3 regions of the Alicyclobacillus tolerans genome follow, and region 2 is predicted to be linked to each of the others. Evidence: riboswitches for the same ligand, from Rfam matches in the RefSeq annotation. Region 2 holds a riboswitch; each other region holds the start of a gene.
What was found. A riboswitch is a leader RNA that binds a small molecule or an ion and turns the genes downstream of it on or off. The one in region 2 is predicted to bind cyclic di-GMP.
Positions count from the first base shown of each region.

Region 1: another riboswitch for cyclic di-GMP. It lies ahead of ACOJUR_RS08790 (EAL domain-containing protein); the one in region 2 lies ahead of ACOJUR_RS14995 (transglutaminase domain-containing protein).
Region 3: another riboswitch for cyclic di-GMP. It lies ahead of sinI (DNA-binding anti-repressor SinI); the one in region 2 lies ahead of ACOJUR_RS14995 (transglutaminase domain-containing protein).

Region 1 covers NZ_JBMGNK010000002.1:1,756,754-1,760,036, reverse strand. Annotated here, with positions in the region: gene ACOJUR_RS08795 (AbrB/MazE/SpoVT family DNA-binding domain-containing protein) at 165-428, shown strand; gene ACOJUR_RS08790 (EAL domain-containing protein) at 699-1,478, opposite strand; cyclic di-GMP riboswitch class I at 1,651-1,735, opposite strand; gene ACOJUR_RS08785 (3'-5' exonuclease) at 1,873-2,322, opposite strand; gene ACOJUR_RS08780 (hypothetical protein) at 2,504-3,262, shown strand.
Region 2 covers NZ_JBMGNK010000002.1:2,948,436-2,951,718, reverse strand. Annotated here, with positions in the region: gene ACOJUR_RS15005 (carbohydrate ABC transporter permease) at 1-59, shown strand, start outside; gene ACOJUR_RS15000 (hypothetical protein) at 121-1,041, opposite strand; cyclic di-GMP riboswitch class I at 1,276-1,360, shown strand; gene ACOJUR_RS14995 (transglutaminase domain-containing protein) at 1,540-2,904, shown strand; gene mntR (transcriptional regulator MntR) at 2,994-3,283, opposite strand, start outside.
Region 3 covers NZ_JBMGNK010000002.1:817,388-820,670, reverse strand. Annotated here, with positions in the region: gene ACOJUR_RS04155 (helix-turn-helix domain-containing protein) at 1-277, shown strand, start outside; cyclic di-GMP riboswitch class I at 1,273-1,369, shown strand; gene sinI (DNA-binding anti-repressor SinI) at 1,432-1,572, shown strand; gene ACOJUR_RS04145 (helix-turn-helix domain-containing protein) at 1,596-2,000, shown strand; gene ACOJUR_RS04140 (hypothetical protein) at 2,112-3,104, opposite strand; gene ACOJUR_RS04135 (hypothetical protein) at 3,152-3,283, opposite strand, start outside.

The DNA of each region.
Region 1 (3,283 bases), 1.2 Mb from region 2:
TTTTATCATGTTCGAAAGAAAAAGGATTCCTATCCAAAGAAATGCGTATGTTGGAATAAAATCAATATTCGGAGCACAGAATAAATATAGAAACACATCCTTTCGATACCGTAGGGCTCACGCTTCACCGTGCGTGGGCCACTCCCATGAGAGGGGGAACCTGTGTGCAGGAAGACATACTGGATACAGGAATGACCAAGAGGGTCGATGAATTAGGAAGAATCGTCATTCCCCAAGAGTTACGAATGAGTTTAGGCATAGAGTGCGGAGATGAACTTGAATTTTTGTTAGATGAGGAGAATTTGATTCTTCAGAAATATGTACCGGGATGTGTTTTTTGTAAGAATACAGAAGATCTTCTATGGTTTCACGAGCAGCAAGTCTGTCGTCATTGTACGCAGCAATTACAGCAATATATGAAATACTAACTTGAATGAGCCACAGTCAAGAAAGCCCAGACTGTGGCGAATGACTTGTGTAGCCTCAGGCAACAGGTACAGTCTTACAGGTCGTCACGGCTGTAGGTACCAGCAAAAAGAACAATACAAAGATAATCAAAAATACAATAGCCCAGCGTGTCAGTCCATCGAGCATTTTTCAACCCTCCTTTAGCATTAAAACATGCTAAACGAGTCTTCATGGAACCGGACAAACACACGAATTTGAAAACGAATCCATCTAATTTACCTGGATTCGGTTCAGTTGACCTGCCCTCCAATCGAATAGGAAGTATTCAGAAAGGTTGAGGGAGTCATCATCGCCCAATCTTCCACAGCCATAGGTCGTGCCCAGTAGTATCCTTGACTTAAATCGATGCCCAGTTGTTGAGTGATTTGTACCTCCTCTATCTTTTCTACGCCCTCGGCAATCACTTTTTCTCCGGAATCCATGTAACACAATAGATGAGATAGTAACCGCTGTTTTCTATCTGAAAGATGAATGTTTTGAATGAGTGAACGATCTATTTTGATGAAATCGGGTTCCAATATCACCAAGGTAGACAAATTGGCATGTCCGACACCCATATCATCTAAAGCAATTCGAACGCCTAGAGAACGTAAGGGTCGTAACATCTCAAATAGGGTTTTCGGATCATAAGCTATGTATTCAATCATTTCAAAGATAAGTTGGCTGGGCGGGCAATGACTCTCTTGCAACAGATGTTCTAATTCCTCCAAATAGGCACGCTCCGTCAGACTATGGGGACTAACATTGACAAAAATCGGTTTAGATTGCCATTTTGCTGGCAACTCCAAACGTTTCTTCAAGCTCATTGATAAGGCTAGCCGGTCGATTTCAGTAGATAGTTGATATTCATAGGCAGCCTGAAACCATACATCCGGCGGTATCCCCTTCCCCTCGCATTGAGGGCGACTTAACGATTCATACGCAAAAAAGTGCTCTTTGCGATGATGAACGATAGGTTGAAACACCACATCTAGTTGTCCTCTTTGAATACTGGATAAGATACTTTGCAAAACGGAAGTGGGTATATTTGGTCGATTAGACAGTTTATACCCCCCCCCCCCCCCGAGGGATATTTTACCATTTTTGATGTGTGAATCTTGTACCATGTGTATCTTACCCACCCCTCTATCGTTTGAGGGCCACCCGTTTCCTACGGATGGCCCCCTCGTTCTTCTCGCCCTATGCGGCAACCCGGCGATCCTAGGCACATACCCTTAGACCCGTAGCTTTGCGTCCCAATGTTTCCATTGGTATGCTTTGATACGCATTTCTGAAATTTCTTCCTACCTTATCTTCCTACAAATTCCGACAATTTTCAACCTTTTGTCACAAAAGGAAGGTCATATACCTCAAATTCATTTCGAGTGCGAACGTACGATCGAGCGAGTACACAAGAACATCTTCTTACCAATCCGCTGCGCTATGTGCCATATCCGCGTCGAGTTCAAGACCAAGCCAATAACGCAGGTATGGATTGGTGTGTTTCTGTGCTTCTGGCCACAAATGACGAGCTAAACGGTAGGAACAGATCCACGGACGATGGGTTTCCGGCAAGAAAGACCGATCAAACTTGGCATTATGGACCACCCGTACAGCGTCCTGGATATGCGTCAGAATGGTTGGCCACACTTCTTCCCATGTGGGTTTGTCTTTGACTTGTCGATTGGTGATGTGATGCACTTCCGAAGCTTCCGGCGGTATCGTTTGTTGGGGATTGACAAGCGTCTGATAGAGTGGGCGAATGCCGTTTTTGCTCACCTCGACCAGTGAAATGTCCACAATCCGATGGATGGTTGGGTCTAGACCTGTCGTCTCTGTATCCAGCACCACAAAGCGTGTATCCTGTATACGCATGTAGGTTCACTTCCGTTTTTGGATATTGTAACCAAAATAGGACGTTGGAACAAGCCTGTAACCGACAGAACACGCTCTGCGGTCACGAAGATATACCGTGTGGATGGAAAAATGCTCCTGTCACAAAATGTGTAGCGGGTACGTCTATACAGGTGAACAATCGAAACTAGGGGTGGTTTTTGTGCAAAAACGAATCTGGGGACTGACGGCGTCTATGCTTGCATTGACGTGTTTGACGGTGACCGGGTGTGGAAGTCAAATCCAATCTCATTTCCAATCGACGACTTCAAATTCATCTGGTCAGAATAAGATAGCTACTCAATCTGGAAATACAACTTCATTAAAAACTAAGGCTCATTTAAAGAAATCGACATCTTTGCCTTCTAATGTAATGAATAGTAAATATTCTGATAACAACAATATGAATACTTTATCAGCAACAGAGCTAGCAAACTATGCTAACACTCATGGCCCCATGCCATTTAATAGTAAAAACATTCATCGTTCTGTACCTAATCAGAATCTATCTATATTTGGAAGCTATATTGTGACAAAAAATAATTCGAAATTTAATTCAAACAGTTTTAAAATGGTTGATTTTTGGAATGGAACTTTAAAAGAGCAAGTTTTTGCCTTAGAAATTGCCAAACAAACAGGCGGTTCTAAATATATAGTTGGTCTTGATTACGGGAAAAAAAGTGAAGCGTTTGTTTTTCCAAATCGCATTTGGATTACTAACTTTACAGGAGACTATGTTGTTTTTTATGTTCCTAGCCCAGCACAAGGCAATCCCGTATATGCATTAAATTTATACAATGGAACCTTACTGCCAAACCAAACTGTATCTTCTAATATGGTAAAAGAAATGTCAGGAATCAGAATGGGTGGATATAGTTTGGAGATAGCTGGTTTATCAAAAAGTTATCCTGTTTTTCAATAGCTTTTTTGTACAGCAAGAGGA
Region 2 (3,283 bases):
ATATCTTCCTGGGTAAATATTTTGTTCGAGGACTACTGGCGGGATCGGTTAAAGGTTAATCAAAAAGATTATGCAGAAGATGTTTCTATTTAGCCGTGCCCAGCAAATGAGCCATTCGGTTCATGAGCGGGTGCGGTTTGATTTTGAAGAAGATAAACGACGTAAAAGGTTTAATAATGCAGAAATACTCACCCACATTGAACCCCAAACAAAAGAAGAGGCAAGAGCGGTACTAAAATGGAAATAAAGATTTGCTGGATTCCCATCCACCGTTATATTAGAGAGAAAGGGAGCATTAAGCGGAGTATGGAGACCCATGCCTGTTAAACTGGATTGGTGGAAGAGGTTAAGTATGTGCTCCCGCAACCAGCCAAACAGGCGGGCGAAACCGGCTGCAACAAGGTACCATGGATAAAGAAAAGCAATCAAGACAGCAACAATGGGCGCAAAAGAGATGACACCGAGATCGAGCAAAAGTATACAGGCCCACCAATACCAGCGGATTCGCAAATAGCGTTCTAGTTTTTCTTTGATGAGTGTAGCGCCCCAGATAGCCAGATAAGGGAGCGGTACAACACAAAGTAAGCGCCAACGAATCGTTTGACGTTTACGCGACAGTGTTTGTGGATTGTAAAAGTTTGTCTCCGTGTCTGGTGGCTGGATATCCAATCGTGGTTTTTCCACTGTAGATGCATTTTCCGCACCGGACATCCGCTCTTTGCGCTTCCATCCAGAATAGACGACGGGGCGCTCAGAGTTGGCTTCCGGTAATTCTTCCACGGTGTTTGAATGTGCATCTGAACGTCGTAACGCTGTACAATAGGCGAGTCCAGCTAAGAATTCACTTTTCGTCATACGTCTTTGAAACAGTTCATGATCTGAGAGATCAAATCCATCCATATCCAAAATCCACAGACCGTAGGTTTGTTCCCATTCCCGTAAAGTTTTTCTTTCTTCTGTAGGGCGACTGTATCTGCGCACGTCTTTCACCTCTGCAGCATGCTCTGCTAGCAGAATACCTATCCTATCGATTTGCTGCAACTGGTAAAAAAAGAGCGATCCAATTGGATCGCTGTAAGGGGGTTAGGGCTGTTCCATGGGAATGATTATAAGTTAGAAATATTGAAAGAGCATTGAAAAAATCAACACTCGGCCAACAGGACAAATTCTCATTTCTGTTCTCTTTAAAATAAAATAGACAAAAAACTTCGACACCTATTTACAATTTTCGTATGTTTGATAAAATAATAGACATCAAGTCGCATATTCCACCAACGATGCTCAGGGCAAACCAGTAGAAATGCTGGGACGCAAAGCTTCGGGTCTACGGGTTAATACCTATGATAGCCGGGCTGCCATGGTTGCTGATGTTAAAGAGCAATCTTCCCTGGGGAGATTGCTCTTTTTTCTCCAAACCCAAGGCTGGTTGTCCTTTGCTTCGGCACCGCTGCTCACCCTCCGAATGTCTGCATCCCCCCAGTCAATGCTGTGCAGACATTCGGCACCACGCGGTGTGGTGGCTTTGGAGGAAAAATAGACATGGCAAAGCATGGATGGGCTGTAGGGGTAGCAACGATTTCAACACTTTCCATAGGGGCGTTCTGTGCGCCACAAGTTTTCGCAGATGGTCTTTCCACATCTCATTTTCCCAATCAAGCACAATCCGATAGTATGTATTGGTCAAGAGCTAGCAATGACTTTTATATACAAGCCAGCAGTGTACCTTATACAGAGAGTGGGACGCAAACACTGCTTAATATTCAACCTGGAGAGCCGTTATACTTAATGGCCTATACAGGTGACAAAAATCTGACTTCAGTTCGTTGGTTGGTCAATAGTCCGGATGCTGCCATTGTGCCGGATTCACCAGATGAAATCTGGAAGTATGGCTCCAACACAGTCCAAATGGCTGTTTTCACAGCCAGTGAGCCTGGTATTTATACAGTGCAAGCTAGCTCCGAGGGTCAATACAGTGTGCCTTTGGTACTGATAGTAGGGTTACAACAGTTAGCAGGTCAAATTTCTCCTCAATCAGCTAAATGGACAGGTGTACAGCCCTTCTCTGCAACTGATGCCGGACCAGCGTTAGCTACTGGCGAGACGGGTAATATTCAATATGTAGAGTACAACCCCATAGCCAATACAGACTGGATTCCTGTACAGGGAACGGTCATGGGGGATGAATCTCATGTTGTCGTTCAGCTATCCAGTAACAGTGGACAAGGTATATGGAATTATCTTCTCCCTGTGCAAAATCACGAATTCTCGGCAGATATTCGTTCTCCCTTTACTGGAAGTATAAGTATTTCCTATATTTCACAATTTTATCACCAGCTAAATACTTCTGGAGATTACACATGGCAAGGGGGATATACACTTTCTATCAATGGACCGCAAACAAGTGAGTCCAGAAAGGCGTTACTGTATTCAGCGTTTATGGATGGAAATGTAAATCCGAATGCCAGTATGATAGCGAGCCAAATTTTCGCCAATTCTCCATCTCAAGAAACGGCTGCGGCAGCTATTGCAAATTACGCCAGTGAGAGCATGTCGTATGATTGGTCCATGGTAGATGGGGGCAAGTATTTGTTTGAAGATGTTGCATCAGCGTTCTCTTTGCGTAGTGGTGTTTGCGAAGAGATTGCCGAATTAGCAGCAACGATGATGAAATCAGTAGGCATTCCCGCAGAAACTGTGATTGGTAAAGCCCCAGTCAATAGTGCGGAAGATAATCATGAGTGGCTTCAAGCGGACGTGGGAGGCCGTTGGGTAGTCATGGATCCGACTTGGGATAGTCCCAATCAAGGCCCCAATACTTTATTGTCCAACGAATATATGACAGAAACCGTTTCTCTTGAGACTAGCCATCTGCCTGATAATCGCCTGGTGGGCAGTATTCAGTAATCGCAGCTTAATGATGTGTTCCTGCATGGGGTTTATGAAAATAAACCTTCATAAGGTGATTCAAAAAGCTAAGACGCAGGTATTGCGCCTTAGCTTTTTTGTTTGGACCATTGATTGAATTCTTCCCACCATTCGGGATGAGCTTCAATAAACTCCATCAGGTTGCTGATTTTTTTCATGGCGTTGCGTGAAAAATAATGTTCAATACCTTCCACCGTTCGGTCAATCTCCTCTGTGTCCGTGAGACCAAGCGATTGAAGAAAAGACTCCAACATCTGATGTCGTTTGGATAGATGCAAACCAAGGGAATAGCCTTCTTGTGTCAGGTTAAGACCTCGGTAACGCTCGTAAATCAACAGTCCATCTTCATCTAATTTTT
Region 3 (3,283 bases), 2.1 Mb from region 2:
GCGTTTAAAAGAGCATCTCGGCATTTCACTGCAAGAGATTCAAGAAACATTGTCTGCTGAACAATCCTTGCAAGAATTAAAGAAGAATTTTCAAGAGCAAAATGAAAATATAGAAGAACAAAAACGGATCGTCCAAAATTTTATTCAAATACTAGAAGAGTTGATTGAAAAAATGAATCGAAAAGTAGAAAATGTTCAAGCAATGAAATTGCAATATCAAGAAAGAATGGTTCGAGCTAAAAACTTGTTAAAAGAAATAGACTGTTCAAAGGAATAATTCCCCCGTCCAATTGCATAAATACCACAAATACTAGACTCATTGGACTCATGGTCCATGAGTAAATTTATATTTCTTCCCCTAAATACTAGCTCATGAAACCCATTTTTATAATTAAATTATTTATAGTAATTATTGGTATTTTTATATAAAATCAATAGATAACTAGTAAATCTCTTATTTTGATAACAAAAGGAACTTATTCTAGGTACTTCGCCATTGGAGTTCTTTCACTTTCTGCTATTTCAGGAATACAGTTCTTTACGCCTGCCAAAATACAAGCTTTTAACGATTCTCTTGTTAATAAAACGATTACGTTCTCAAGTGATTGGCGGAAAAGCTTACAATCCTATTCAACATCAAAACTTGGAACCACATGCATGAAACAAAGTTTGGGATGGTATGCACTGGAAAACCTTTCATTCCACTTGGGATTATAAATATACTCAATCTACAAGTATTGCGCCCACTTATTAGCATTACGGATCAATTTTTTAATCTGCCTGCACAATCTTTCAATGAGACGCATATTCCGGACCAAGTTCAACCGTTTGAAGGGAGCTATTGTTAAAGAGATGAGCGCTGTCCGTCCATATATGAGCGGTGCAGCGCCTATTTTTTAATTCCTTGATTGATTTTCTGTTAGTTCTCATTCGTTCATCTCTCTCATGAATATTCCGTTCGTATCCCTTACCTCTACCCGCAAAGCATATTGGCTTTCTATATTTTCATATTTCAACTGTGTTAGCCTGTTTGTAACGCTCATCTCTGTTTAAACGTTTCTTTTCCTTTCTCGATCCCGTCGCTTTGCATTTCCCCGTTCACCGTTATGACGACAGGACATATGCTTACGGTGCTCGAAAGTATTGTAAACGGAAATAATGTTCCAAATGTTTCAATTCAATCTCTTTCGTTTCAAAATATAGATATGAGTCCAATCGGAACATTTTTAGATTGTCGAAGCACAATCTGTTTCGTATAATGAACGTATCCTAGTTCCTTGAGGGCAAACCTGTTGAAAGACAGGGACGCAAAACTGCGGGTCCTGGATGGAAAAATATAAAATTAAGCCAGGATGGCTGAGTTGCAAGGGTTCGGTAGGAAATCTTACCGAAATGGGGTAAAGGGAATTGCACAACATTCAGCCTAAAACAATGACAGACAAAGAGAACAAAAGGGATACTGAAAGCTTACAGGATTGGGAAGGTTTAATGGCAATGGCTCGAGACTTTGGTTTAACGAAAGAAGAAGTCAGACGCTTCCTCTCTTCCCGCACTATCCAAACGTTGTCTTGAAGGAATAATGTCAATAGTATGAAATGATTCACTTTTATTTAAAATTTACACATGGAGTGGGCGGGGAGACATCTGTGATTGGCAAACGCATACAAGCCTTACGAAAATCTCGTGGTTGGTCGCTCAATGAGTTGTCTGAGCGTTCTGGGGTAGCCAAGTCATACCTAAGTATGATTGAACGAGACAAACAACAAAACCCGTCCATTCAAGTTTTGGAAAAACTTTCTCATGTCTTTCAAATTCCCTTGGTGGAGTTATTACCTGTGGATGTGGTATCCACGGTGGATTCAGAAAATCCATACGGGCTTGATGAAGAATGGCTAGAAATTGCTAGAGAAGCAAAACTTTCCGGGATTGATATTGAAGAATTTAAACAATTTGTTGAATATCAAAGATGGAAAAAAATCCAGGATAAAAAGGATTCTTAATTTTTTATATAATCCGTATCAGTGGCATAAATCAAATGTTTAATCCTCATTTCTTGCGCAATGAGGATTTTTATTTGGAAATTCTCTATTTAGAAATGATTTTCAATATCCCTATCTCTCTTTTCGCAATCGACTCCCCAAGAAAAGCATTCCTATGCCAAGCAGAATAAAACTCAAAGCTTCGGCTAAAGTTTCCAATACAGGTACCCCAGTCACGGGAGATGTTGCTCCAATGACAGAAGATTGACCAGGAGATGAAATGGGAATGACATGAACTGTTTGTCCTTCTGAATGCCCGCCTGACGGGTGACTAGAAATGCCAGAAACTCCCCCTTGACTTCCGTTTCCAGAACCTGGTTCTCTAATCGGCGGTGCATTCCCTCCTGATGGATTGGGCTGCGTTACAGTAACAGGAGGATTTCCTCCATTGGGTAAATTGGGCTGAGGTGGTCTATTGGGCGTTGTCGGACCTGACGGATTAGAAGGTGTGCCCACGGGAATCGCTTGAACTTGCACTTGCATATAGCCTAAAGCCCCCTGATAATCATTATGAGCGCTTAAAGGCCATTGAAGCGTGTACTGAATGAGCAAGGATTGACCTTCCAATAAAGTAAAAGGTTTGGATTGTACTGTTTGAGAAAAAGGACCCTGTGTTTGAATGGTAGCTTCTTCATCCCCAACGACATAAGCCGTATCACTCATATGCGGTGGAAAATTATCATATTCAAACGCTTTTTGATATCCTGTTCCTGAATAGTCTTTGGAGATATAGGTGCTGGACAAAGTTGTGCCTGTATGACCATTATTTGAAAACAAAGGTCCCCATAGTTTTGTTGTAAAGACCACTTGCTCAGTAACATTTGTTTCGTTCATGATTTCTACAGAACCTGTGCGTGTATCCCCGGGCACTAAGTGATGAACATTAGAAAAAATATGACTTCCATCAGCATATTGTGTAAAAGCTAAACCACCAGAAAATGAAGACGTAAGAGACGGATCGGCCAAAGCAGTCATGCGAAATAATCCATCCGACAGCAATAAAATGCCCACTAACGTACTTCCTGCCACGGCTATGAATCGTTTAGGAAGACGCAATCGACTCATCTTGCACTCACTTCCTTTCAACTACAACCCTACTTTACGAAAACTCTCTAATTTGAAATTTGCGAAACATTCTCATGTTGCACTACATAAGCCCAAGTCATTAATGTGTTGCTAGACGTATTCGGTACAAATGGCGAGGAATTTTTGCAGCCAGACTCTCCAAGCGGGGAAGTATCCTG